One region of the Cyanobium sp. T1G-Tous genome, then DNA from elsewhere that is predicted to be linked to it. Evidence: predicted binding sites of a transcription regulator. Region 1 holds the regulator's gene; the other holds the start of a gene.
What was found. The regulator NtcA, encoded in region 1, controls nitrogen genes in cyanobacteria. The targets are predictions, from matches to a motif close to GTANCNNNNGNTAC.

Region 1 (5,838 bases):
GAGCGCGGTCACTACGGCCCCTTAGAACACGCCCAGATCGTGCTCAACGTTGGCTGGTTTCCCCACTCGGTGATGCAGCAGGCGCGTACCCACCGGGTGGGGGTGAGCTTTGACGTGCAATCGATGCGCTACACCGGCGATCGCATCTGCAAGGCCGCCAATGGTGAACTGGAACTGGAGGAGGTGTTCTATCTACGGCCCGTAGGTAGCTATAGCGACCGGCAGGGCAAAAAATACGCCTATACCGAAGAGCAGCGCTGCATAGATCTAGAGCTCTGCAGCGCTGCAGCGGCTCGCTACCGCGACCTTTTGGCGGCTGGCTTCGCCGAGGAGCACGCCCGCGGCATCCTGCCCTTCGACTACCGCCAGCACTTCGTGGTGAGCTTCACCTTGCGGGCATTTCTGCACTTCCTTGACCTGCGGGCCAAGCTCGACGCCCAGCTCGAAATTCGCGAACTTTGTGAATTGATGTGGCCCCACCTGCAGGCTTGGACACCCCAATTTGCTGAATGGTATGAAAAGAGCCGCTTGCATAGAGCCAGGCTCGCCCCATAGGGCGAACCATTTGGCGCACCTCTCGGTGCGACGCCCAGGCTCGCCCCATAGGGCCTTTTGCGGGAAATTAGATTCTTGCCAAAGTGACGCGTTCGGGCTGGTGCTGATATTTACCAGCCCGATCTTGATAGGTGGTCTCGCAGGGATCGCCCTCAAAAAAGAGCAACTGACAAATTCCCTCATTTGCATAAATGCGGCAGTCGGCCCCCGAAGAATTACTGAACTCCAGGGTGAGGTGACCCTCCCAGCCGGCTTCCGCTGGGGTCGTATTAACAATGATGCCTAGCCGGGCGTATGTGCTCTTACCCAGGCAGATCACCGTGATATTTGATGGCACCTTCATCTTCTCCAGTGCTACTCCCAAACCATAGGAATGGGCTGGCAAGATGAAATAGGACCCATCCTCGTCATCGCGCAGGGGAGCCGGTTCGAGGTTTGCCGGGTTGAACCGCTTGGGGTTCATCACGGTGCCGGGCACATGCCGAAAGATCAAAAATTCCTTAGCCGACAACCGCAAGTCGTAGCCATAGGAAGAGCAGCCGTAGCTGAGCACCGGCGAGCCCGCCGCCTCGGGATCGAGGTGGCGCACCAGGCTCGACTGAAACGGCTGCAACATGCCTGCCGCAGCCTGCTCGTTGATCCAGCGGTCGTTCTTCAGCATCAGAGACCTCGGCGCAACTGGGTGACCTGATCAGCCATGGCCATCAACTCAGGAGTCATGGCTGGCCCTGTCAAAATGACATCTAAATGGGCCGGTCGGCGCTCCAAGGTTGCCAGCACTTCAGCCTGATCGATGTAGCCCAACTCCACAGCCAAGCCCAGCTCGTCGAGCACCATCAGATCCACCGCACCACTGAGCAGCTGCTCGCGGCTGAAGGCCCACACCTGGCGCACCGCCTCCAACAACTCGAGCTCCTGATGGGCAGCTGGCTCTGACAGACAGGCAGGCACGCCGGGCCGCAGCCATTGCAGTCGCCCACACAGCCAGACGCTGCTGCCGAGACCCTGATCTACGCCGCCCTTAAGAAACTGAGTAACCAGCACCCGGCTGCCCAAGCCGGCACTACGCAGGGCCTGGCTGAGCACGGCACCGAAACTGCCGCGGAAAGGCGCCGTATGGATTTGCAGCAAGCCCTCCGACTGGGCCACGAGCCGCAATGCCGGCGCAGCAGCAGGCGCGGAGGTGGCAGCCGCCACAGCCAAAGGGCGATGGCCAGAGCGCTGAGATTGGTGCTGGACCGCCGGAAAACCAGCTCCAGAGGAGGAGGTGAGGCCTGAGACGGGCAAGCTCGCGGTCATGAACAACCTGAATAAGAACCTGGAAAATCGAAAAACAGACCTGGAGCGGCGCGAGCAGCCCATGGTCCCGCGGAGCTGAATGTAGCGGGATCGGGCCGCTCCACAAGCAAACGACACCATCCCTAGCGGAAACATACGTACTGGTGCCCCGGGGGCACCGGCGGTGTCATCTCAAACCGTGTGTATTGCTACAAGCCACCCCCCGGGTGATCCTTAGGGTCCCGGCACTTGCCCAGACCTTGATGGTTGGCGCTACCCACGGATTTAGCCGTACCGCCAACACCCCATCGACGGGTGCCCCTGGCGTGGTGGCAGGCATGGGCAGCGCCGGCCAGGGCAACCCCACCCTGCTGGAAGTGATCCGGGGCCTGGCCGGCAGCAGTGTCGAGACGATCGAACGGGGCAAGACGATCTTTTTTCCCGGCGATCCAGCCGAGCGGGTCTATCTGCTGCGGCGCGGAGCGGTCCGGCTGTCGCGGGTATATGAATCCGGCGAGGAGATCACCGTGGCCCTGTTGCGTGAAAACAGCCTGTTTGGTGTGCTGTCGCTGCTTACCGGCCAGCGCTCCGACCGCTTTTATCACGCTGTGGCCTTCACCAGGGTCGAGATGGTGACCGCACCAGCCACCTCGGTGCGCCGGGCGATCGAGCAGGACGCCAGCGTGGGCTTGCTGCTGCTGCAAGGCCTGTCTTCGCGGATCCTGCAGACCGAAACGATGATCGAAACCCTCACCCACCGCGACATGAGCTCGCGGCTGGTGAGCTTTCTGCTGGTGCTGTGCCGCGATTTCGGCGTTCCCAGCTCGGAAGGGATCACGATTGATCTGCGCCTCTCCCACCAGGCGATTGCCGAAGCGATTGGCTCCACCCGGGTCACAATCACTCGCCTGCTGGGCGACCTGCGCAACGACGGGCTGGTTCAGATCGACCGCAAAAAGATCACTGTGTTTGATCCAATCGCCCTAGCCAAGCGCTTCAGCTGAACGCCAGGGATACTGGGGCCCTTCGCGGACGTATGTGACGGGCTGGCTGCTGATCCTCGCTCTGCTCGCCCTGGGGGGAGTGCTCTCCACCCTGGGCGACCGACTCGGCAGCCTGGTGGGCAAGGCGCGCTTGAGCTTGTTGGGGATGCGGCCCCGCCGCACCGCCGTGTTGATCACGGTGCTCACCGGCAGCCTGATCAGTGCCATCTCCCTAGGCCTGATGCTGTTGGTGAGCGAGCGGCTGCGCACGGGCCTGTTTGAACTCGATCGACTGGAGCAACGGCTGCAAACCAGCCGCAGCCAACTGAGCCGCAGCAACAGCCAACTAGCCAGCAGCCGCCTGGAGGTGGCTCGGGCTGAACAGGGCAAACGGGAGGCCCAGACGCGCTTTGAGCAGGCCCAAGCCCGGGCCAGCAAATTGCGCCAGGAGCTGGCGCCACTTTTAGCCCAGCGCAACCAGCTTGAGCTGGAGCGCAGCCGTCTCAGCGAGGAGGTGAAGGGGCGGGATGCGGAAATCCGCCGCACCGAAGCGGAACTGGCCCAGGTGCGCCGCCGGATCAGCGCCGGTGCCAAAGAACTTAAGGACCTGGAGGGCAACCTGATTGCCCTGCGCCGCGGCGACGTGGTGCTAAGCAGCGGACAGACCCTGGCCAGCGCCAAGGTGACCCTTGAGCGCCCCGAGCAGGCCACGGAGGTGATCACCGCCTTGCTGCAGCAGGCCAATCTCAACGCCTTCAGGCGGGTGCTACCCGGCCAGCCAGCCGATCGCCAGATCCTGCTGGTACCCAAGAACGACATCAGCAAGCTGGAGGGCCTGCTCGCCAAGCCTGGCAGCTGGGTGGTGAGCATTCTCTCGGCCGCCAACGTGCTGAGGGGCGAGCGCCAGGTGCTTGCCTTCCCAGACCTACGCCCCAACCGCCCAGTAGTTAAGGCAGGTGAAGTGCTGGCCAGCACCACGATCGAGGGCGACCTCACAGCCCTGGAGCCGGTTTCGCGGCGACTCAACCTGCTGCTGGCCGCTGCCTATGCCCGAGCCCAGCGCCAGGGCACGTTGGTGGAAGGGCTGCAGTTCGATGCGGCCAGCTTCAAACAGCTGGCCCGGGAGCTGAGCGAGCGCCAGCCTGGCCAGGTTGCCCAACTAGAAGCCCTCGCCATCAACAGCGCCAGCACCGCCGACCCAATTGCGGTGGAATTGCGCTGGTTGGCGGCCCCCTCTCCCGCCCAATCGGGGCCGGGCCCTCGCCGCCCATGACGGGCGCTGTGGCGGGCCTGGTGGCAGGCCTCGATCCCGGGCGCAGCAAATGCGGACTAGTGCTGGCGGATCCTGCCGCTCGCCAGATCCGGCAGGCCGCCATCCTGCCCCCGCAAGCCTGCCTCGCCCTGCTCAAAAGCTGGCAGCAAGTGGGGCTTGGCCAGGTTGTGCTCGGCAATGGCACCGGTAGCCAAGACTGGCGCAGCCGGCTTGGCCAGCAGCCGCTGGCGCTAGCGGTGGTGGATGAGAGCGGCAGCACCCTGGCGGCCCGCGAGCGCTACTGGCAGCTGTGGCCTCCTAGGGGCTGCATGCGACTGCTGCCGGCGGGGTTGCGCTTGCCCCCCCGAGATATCGACGATGTGGTGGCCCAGCTGCTGATTGAGCGCTATTGCGGGATGACCCTGCAGCGCAGCAACCAGGAGGTGCTGAGGCAATGGCCGCTGCCGGTCGCCGGAGGCTAAATCGGTTTAAAAACGGGCCCGAACCGTGAAGACGTAGTCACCGCCAGGCTCGAGCTGGTAGTCGACCTTGAGCAGATAACGCAGCAGGGCGTCCTGGATCAGAGCCCTGCCCAAAGAAGGCTCGACGCTGAGTTCACCGCGGTCAAAGGCCCAGCGGAAACTCCATTGGTAACCGCCCGCACTCACCTCCCCCTCCAGCAGCCGCTGGCTGAAGCTCTGATGCAGCACCCGCAACTGGGCAGTGGTGGAGGGAAGACGTGCCATCGGCTCAGGCTGCCTTGCCCTGGGGCTGAAAACCGTTGAGTCGGTTACCAGCCCGCTCCAGGCCGAGGCGCTGGATCAGGCCAATACCTGCCTCCACCTCGCGCAGCACCTCCTCGAGCAGGGGCTGCTCGGCAGGCGTGAAGCGTCCGAGCACGTGACCAACGGTGCGGGCGCGGCGCTCGCCGGGATCTTGGGCGGGGGCGCCAATACCAATACGCAGCCGCGGAAAGTCCTGGGTACCTAGATGGCTGATGGTGCTGCGCAAGCCGTTATGCCCGCCGGCACTGCCCGTAGCCCGCAGCCTCAACTTGCCGAGGGGCAGGTCCATGTCGTCAACCACCACCAGCAACTGGGCGGGCTCGAAACCAAACCAGTCAAGGGCTGCGCGGATCGAGCGCCCACTTTCGTTCATATAGGTCTGGGGCATCAACAGCCTCAGCCGGGCAGGCCCCGAACCCACCTCAGCCACCAAGCCCTGAAGCTTTGGCTGCTGCCGAAAAGAGACGCCACCAGCGCAATCGGCTAGACGCTCTAGGGCCATAAAGCCCACGTTGTGGCGAGTACCTGCGTACTTGGCTCCCGGGTTACCCAGGCCCACCACCAACTGCAACGACAACTCAGGCCGCGGGACCATCGAGAGGCTGCTCAATCAGCTCTGGAGCATCAGCCCCGGAGGCATCAGCTGAAACGAGCTCGGTTGCGGAAACTGCAACCGGCAACTCAGCCGCAACCGGTTCGGCGGTGGTGATCGCCGTGCGCAGCTCCTTTTCGAACTCAGAGGAGGCCGATTGAAAACCCTTCAGAGTGCGCCCCAGGGTTTTACCCAGCTCCGGCAGCCGCTTTGGTCCGAACACCAGCAGCCCGATAGCGGCAATTACCGCCAGCTCAGGCAGGCCAATGCCAAACACGTTCATCAGCCGAGGCCGTTCCAGTTGACCGTGATGCCCTCGAGCAGCAGGGACTTGTTGTACAGCTGCAGGATGATCAGCAGAAACACCAGGAAGAGCACCATAAAAATGCCCAT
Region 2 (5,838 bases), on a different contig from region 1:
ACTGGGCGTCGCCAACAGAACGTCGGCAACTGATATTCAGTACCTTTCGTTTCTCCCCAAGCTCGGCAGATGCCGGGCTTTTTTATTGTTTGACTCTGGTTGCCAGGGGTCGACAACACCCCCCCGGGCACGGCTCAATGGGTTGACGATGGCCCTACCTCTGCCACTCCCCAATTTCAGCCTTGGCCCGCACCGCAACTCACAACCCCCACCGCGACGCTGTCGGCGGTCCTCCGAAGGCTGGAGCGCTGCTGCCGTTGCCCTGGTCCCAGTGGCCAGCAGAGGCCAGGTTGCTTCTGGGCATGGTGGCGCTCTGGAGCGTGATCGGACTATTAGTGCTCACCTCTGCCAGTTGGTGGGTAGCTGAACGGGAGATGGGTGACGGCGCCTTTTATCTCAAGCGCCAGTTGATTTGGATGGCTGCCAGCTGGGGGCTGCTCTGGCTCGGCCTGCGCACCAGCCTGCGGCGCTGGCTGCACCTGGCACCGCTGGGGTTGTGGGTTGGCATCGTTCTGGTCGCAGCCACCCTGGTGATGGGCAGCACTGTCAACGGCGCCAGTCGCTGGTTGGTGCTTGGACCGGTACAACTGCAGCCATCGGAATTAGTCAAGCCTTTTGTGGTGTTGCAGGGCGCTGCTCTTTTTGCCCACTGGAAGCGCATCGGCAACGACCAGAAACTGCTCTGGCTAGGGGCATTTGGCGCCCTGATCCTGCTGATCCTCAAGCAACCAAACCTCAGCACCGCGGCCCTATCCGGGCTGCTGCTCTGGCTGCTGGCCCTGGCTGGGGGCCTTTCTCTGCCCATGCTGCTCGGGGCAGCCGGAGCGGGGGGGCTGCTTGGCAGCGCCAGCATCATGATCAACGAATACCAGCGTTTGCGGGTGGTGTCCTTCCTGGATCCCTGGCGAGATGCCCAGGGGGACGGCTACCAACTGGTGCAGAGCTTGATGGCGATCGGCTCAGGAGGCTTCCTAGGCGAGGGGTTTGGCCTTTCCACCCAGAAGCTGCAATACCTGCCGATCCAGAGCACCGATTTTATTTTTGCAGTGTTTGCTGAGGAATTTGGCTTCGTGGGCTCGGTGGTGCTACTGCTGTTTTTGCTGCTGTTTGGCTTTGTTGGGCTGAGGGTTGCCCTCAGCTGCCGCAGCAACCAGCAGCGCCTGATCGCCATCGGCTGCACCACCTTGCTGGTGGGCCAATCCATCCTCAATATCGCCGTAGCCAGCGGTGCCATGCCCACCACCGGCCTGCCATTGCCACTGATCAGCTATGGCGGCAACTCCTTGATGGCCAGCCTGCTTGTTTGCGGCCTATTGATCCGGTGCTCGCTGGAGGCAGGCGGTCTTGCCCCTACCCCCAGGCGCCGGCGCACCGCAGCTGCCCGATAGGCTGATTCCATGATTAGTTTTGGGCCCCAACTGGCCGATTGGGCCCGCAGCAGCGAGGCGCTGCTGCAGCACTCCCTGGCCAGCCCCACCCCCACCACCGTTGGGGTTGTCTTTGCTGGCGGCCTGCTCACGAGCCTGGGGCCCTGCTCCCTATCGCTTTTGCCGGTCACCCTTGCCTATCTGGCTGGCTTTGGCGGCACGCCCGGCGTTAAGCCCAGCCAGGCTCCCTGGCAGCGCAGCCTCAGCTTTGCGGCCGGCATCGTGGCCTCCCTAGTGCTGCTGGGCCTGGTTAGCGGCCTACTGGGCCGGATCTATGGCCAAATCCCCGGGCTGATTCCCACGGTGGTGGCTGTGCTTGCCCTGCTGATGGGCCTAAACCTGCTGGGCCTGCTGAAGCTGCCCCTGCCCGCCGGACCCGATCCTGAAATCTGGCGTCGCCGGGTGCCGGCACCCCTGGCTCCCATAGCCGCAGGCCTAGCTTTTGGATTAGCCGCAACCCCATGCACCACCCCTGTGCTGGCTGTGCTGCTGGCCTGGATGGCCCAAAACGGCAAACCCCTGGTAGGCATGTTGCTGCTCACCAGCTTCGGAGCGGGTCAGGTGGTGCCCCTGCTGCTGGCCGGCACGGCGGCCGCCAGCCTGCCGGGCTTGCTGAGCCTGAGGCGGCTGGGCCAATGGGTTCCCCCGATCAGCGGCGTGGTGCTGGTGACAACCGGCGCCCTCACCCTTGTGGCCAACTGGCGATGAAAGCCTTGCTGCGAGTTGTGGGCTGGATCTCCGATCTGCGGGTGGCGATCGTGCTGCTTTTGGTGATTGCCATCACCAGTGGCGTCGGCACGGCCATCCCCCAGCGGGAACCCGCCGAGCTCTACCACCGGCTCTACGACCCCCAGCCCTGGCTTGGACTGCTGAACGCTGATGGGGTGCTGGCCCTGCAGCTCGACCATGTGTATTCCAGCGGCTGGTTCCTGGGGCTGCTGGCCTGGCTGGCCCTAGCCCTGCTGCTCTGCAGCTGGCGCCGCCAGTGGCCCGCCCTGCAGGCCGCCCTGCGCTGGATCGACTACAGCTCACCCCGCCAGCTCAGCAAGCTGAGCGTGGCTGAAACCCTCAGCACCGACACCCCCAAGGAGAGCCTCGATCAGCTGGCCGGACTGCTGCAACTCCAGGGCTGGCAAATTCAGCGCCATGACGATCGCCTAGCCGCTCGCAAGGGGCTGCTGGGCCGGGTCGGGCCCCTGCTGGTGCACGCCGGCATGGTGGTGCTGATGCTCGGAGCGGCCTGGGGAGCACTTGGTGGGCAACGGGCTGAGCAATACCTGGCCCCCGGCCGCAGCCTGGAGCTGATGGACAGCCGGGGCAGCAGCCAACTCACCCTTGCCCTCGACGGCTTTTCAATCCAGCGCGATCCCGCCGGGCGACCTGAGCAATTCACCTCCCAGCTGCGCATCCTCGAGGGCGATGGCAGCGGCGGCAGCCTGCTGAAGCAGGCCGAGATCAGCGTCAACCATCCGCTGCGCTTCCAGGGGGTCACCCTCTATCAAGCCGACTGGGCCCTGGCCACCATCAGCCTGCAACTCGGCAAAAGCCCCCTGCTGGAGCTGCCGCTGCAGAGCTTTCCTCAGCTAGGCGAACAGATTTGGGGCATCGTCCTGCCCACCCGTCCCGATGGCAGCGAGCCGGTGCTACTCAGCCTGGGCAGCGAACAAGGACCAATTGAGATCTACGGCGCCGACGGAATCTCCCTAGCTCGCCTAGCCCCAGGCGGCGCAGCTGTGGAGGTAAAGGGGCTGCCGATACGGGTCGAAAGCGTTCTACCCGCCAGTGGCATCCTGCTGAAGCGTGATCCTGGCGTGCCTTTGGTGTACGCAGGATTTGCGATCGCCCTGGCCGGCGGCGGGCTCAGCTTGCTTGCTACGCGTCAGCTTTGGGCCATTGCCGAGCAGCCAGCCGGCCAGGCGGGTCAGCTGCATGTTGCCGGACTCTGCAACCGCAATCTCACCGGCTTCGCTGCCGAGCTGCCCCAGATGCTCGCCCAGCTGCTCTAACAAGCCAGCCGCGTGCCGTGGCTGACGCGCACCACGGTGTGAACGTTGCCGCGGGGGTGAAAATCAGCCTCCAACTGCATCCACTGGGGATCGGTGGCGGCAACCAGATCATCCAAGATGCGATTGGTCACCTCTTCATGGGAAATGGAGCGGTCGCGGTAGCTGTTCACGTAGAGCTTGATCGCCTTGAGTTCCACCACCCGGGGGCCGGGCTGGTAGATCAAACGCAACACCGCAAAATCGGGGTAACCGGAAAACGGGCACTTACAGGTGAACTCCGGCAGCTCGATCGAAATCTCGTAGGCACGGCCAGGCCTGGGATTGTCAAAACAGATCAGCTCCGCTTCAGCGATGGCGCGCTCGCCATACATGGGCGTCTGGGTGAGGGAGGACGCGCTGGCAGAAACTGGGCTGGAAGACATCGGAGCAAGGAAAGGGAAAGGGCCAGTGCCACTAGGCGATCTTAAGGAAAGTGGCCGCAGCCAACGGCTGCCCGAGCCGGTAGCAATCGCTACGACGACCCCCGCAAAGCTCGGGCCTAATGGCTTTATTCCCTACCATCGGCAGGGATTTCCTGAGAGACTTCCTACCCAGCCCGAGCTGTTCCTATGAAAAAAATTGAGGCCATCATTCGTCCCTTCAAGCTCGAGGACGTCAAGGTCGCCCTGGTCAATGCGGGGATCGTGGGCATGACCGTGAGCGAAGTGCGGGGTTTTGGCCGTCAAAAGGGCCAGGTGGAGCGCTATCGCGGCTCTGAATTCACCGTCGAATTCCTCCAGAAACTCAAACTTGAGATCGTTGTCGATGACGACAAGGTCGACACCGTGGTGAGCGCCGTTCAAGACGCGGCCCGCACCGGCGAAATCGGCGACGGCAAGATCTTCGTGAGCACAATTGATTCGGTGATTCGAATCCGCACCGGTGATCGGGACAGCGGCGCCATCTGAGCGCCAACGCTCCTTTTGCTTTTTATGCCCTGGGAGTCAGCGTGCTGGCGACCAGGGTTTTTATTTGCTCTGGGCTGATTGCCCTAGGGCGGAATTTCGGGTCGCTTTGGGCTGGTTCAACAAGCTGTTCAACAGGCTCGAAAACATCCACTGCAACATCTCCGGCAACATCACCCAGTCCGTCCTGCCCATCGCGATCAGAGCGCCGCAGCCAGAGCAGATACTCATGGTTGCCGGCAGGCCCGGTGATCGGTGAGGCCACCAGGCCGCAGGCCTCAAGCCCCAACGCCCCGGCCGCCGCCATCACCCCCGCAATCGCATCGCAGTGGGCAACCGGATCACGCACCACCCCGCCCTTGCCCACCCGGCCCTTGCCCACCTCAAATTGAGGTTTAACCAGCAACAGCAGATCCAGCGGCGCCTCGGGCAGGAGCAACCCCAGCAGGGCCGGCAGCACCTGGGCGAGGGAAATGAACGACACATCGGCCACAGCCAGGGTTGGCCAGGGGTCCTCGGGCCCGTAGAGCTCGGCCGGGGTGAGGTGACGCAGGTTGGTGCGCTCCTTGAGCACTACCCGCGGATCAGTGCGCAGGCTCCAGGCCGTCTGGCCATAGCCCACATCAATCCCGTAAATCCGGCAGGCCCCGTGCTGAAGCAGACAATCGCTGAAGCCGCCAGTGGAGATGCCGCCGTCAAGGCAAACGCGACCCTGCACGGCTACTGGGAAGGCCTCTAGTGCCCTCACTAGCTTTTCGCCACCCCTTGATACGTAGCGAGGAAGCTGCTGCACCAGCAACTCCGCCTCCGGAAGCACCTCGGTGCCTGGTTTATCGAGCACCTTGTCGCCTTGGCGCACCCGGCCGGCCCTAATCAACAGCTGGGCCTGCTGACGGCTAGCCGCCAGTCCGCGGGCCACGAGCTCCAAATCCAGTCGTTGCTTGCGAGCCATGGCGCTCCACCTTTTGTGATCAAACCACAACGCAACCGGAACAGATTCCAAGCATCTCCGCCTCCGCACCAAAACCCGGCAGAGGATGGCGCCGAGAAGTTGATCCGGCACCGATGGCCACCTCAATCCGGAGCGCGAATGCTGCAGCCAATGTGCTGGAACTGCTCTATCCCGGCAGCTTCGTCAAACTGCGCAATCAACCCTCCGACCTGCCCCCCTTCCAGCTGATCCAGTGCCGCGGGGGGCGATGCTGGGTGCGGCAGCAGGCCTGGGGCAGCCTGGTGCAGTGGGAGGTGGAGCACCAGCGCCTGACGGCAGCTGCCTAAAGAGCGCTGAGTAAGGGGCGGCAGGGGCGCACCCATACATTGGTCTGGCAGTGAGCCAGGCGCGGCCTTGATCGAGCGTTATACCTTGCCCGAGATGGGCAACCTCTGGAGTGAAGAGGCCAAGTTTCAGAGCTGGCTCGACGTGGAGATCGCTGCCACCGAGGCCAACTGTGAGTTGGGGCG

Region 2: a site for NtcA is predicted at 3,935-3,948, ahead of queF (preQ(1) synthase). Genes of this name have one in related genera too.

The regions. Positions count from the first base shown of each region.
Region 1 covers NZ_JAGQBD010000028.1:24,327-30,164, forward strand. The annotation lists gene thyX (FAD-dependent thymidylate synthase) at 1-555, shown strand, start outside; gene dcd (dCTP deaminase) at 623-1,216, opposite strand; gene KBY75_RS13515 (cob(I)yrinic acid a,c-diamide adenosyltransferase) at 1,216-1,854, opposite strand; gene ntcA (global nitrogen regulator NtcA) at 2,097-2,837, shown strand; gene KBY75_RS13525 (DUF3084 domain-containing protein) at 2,872-4,089, shown strand; gene KBY75_RS13530 (resolvase) at 4,086-4,550, shown strand; gene KBY75_RS13535 (DUF3146 family protein) at 4,557-4,814, opposite strand; gene pth (aminoacyl-tRNA hydrolase) at 4,819-5,448, opposite strand; gene KBY75_RS13545 (TatA/E family twin arginine-targeting protein translocase) at 5,432-5,728, opposite strand; gene psbH (photosystem II reaction center phosphoprotein PsbH) at 5,728-5,838, opposite strand, start outside.
Region 2 covers NZ_JAGQBD010000003.1:66,942-72,779, forward strand. The annotation lists gene KBY75_RS03110 (phycobilisome linker polypeptide) at 1-33, shown strand, start outside; gene KBY75_RS03115 (FtsW/RodA/SpoVE family cell cycle protein) at 249-1,388, shown strand; gene KBY75_RS03120 (cytochrome c biogenesis protein CcdA) at 1,398-2,135, shown strand; gene KBY75_RS03125 (cytochrome c biogenesis protein ResB) at 2,132-3,433, shown strand; gene queF (preQ(1) synthase) at 3,430-3,855, opposite strand; gene KBY75_RS03135 (P-II family nitrogen regulator) at 4,042-4,380, shown strand; gene KBY75_RS03140 (TlyA family RNA methyltransferase) at 4,403-5,329, opposite strand; gene KBY75_RS03145 (hypothetical protein) at 5,443-5,655, shown strand; gene purB (adenylosuccinate lyase) at 5,723-5,838, shown strand, end outside.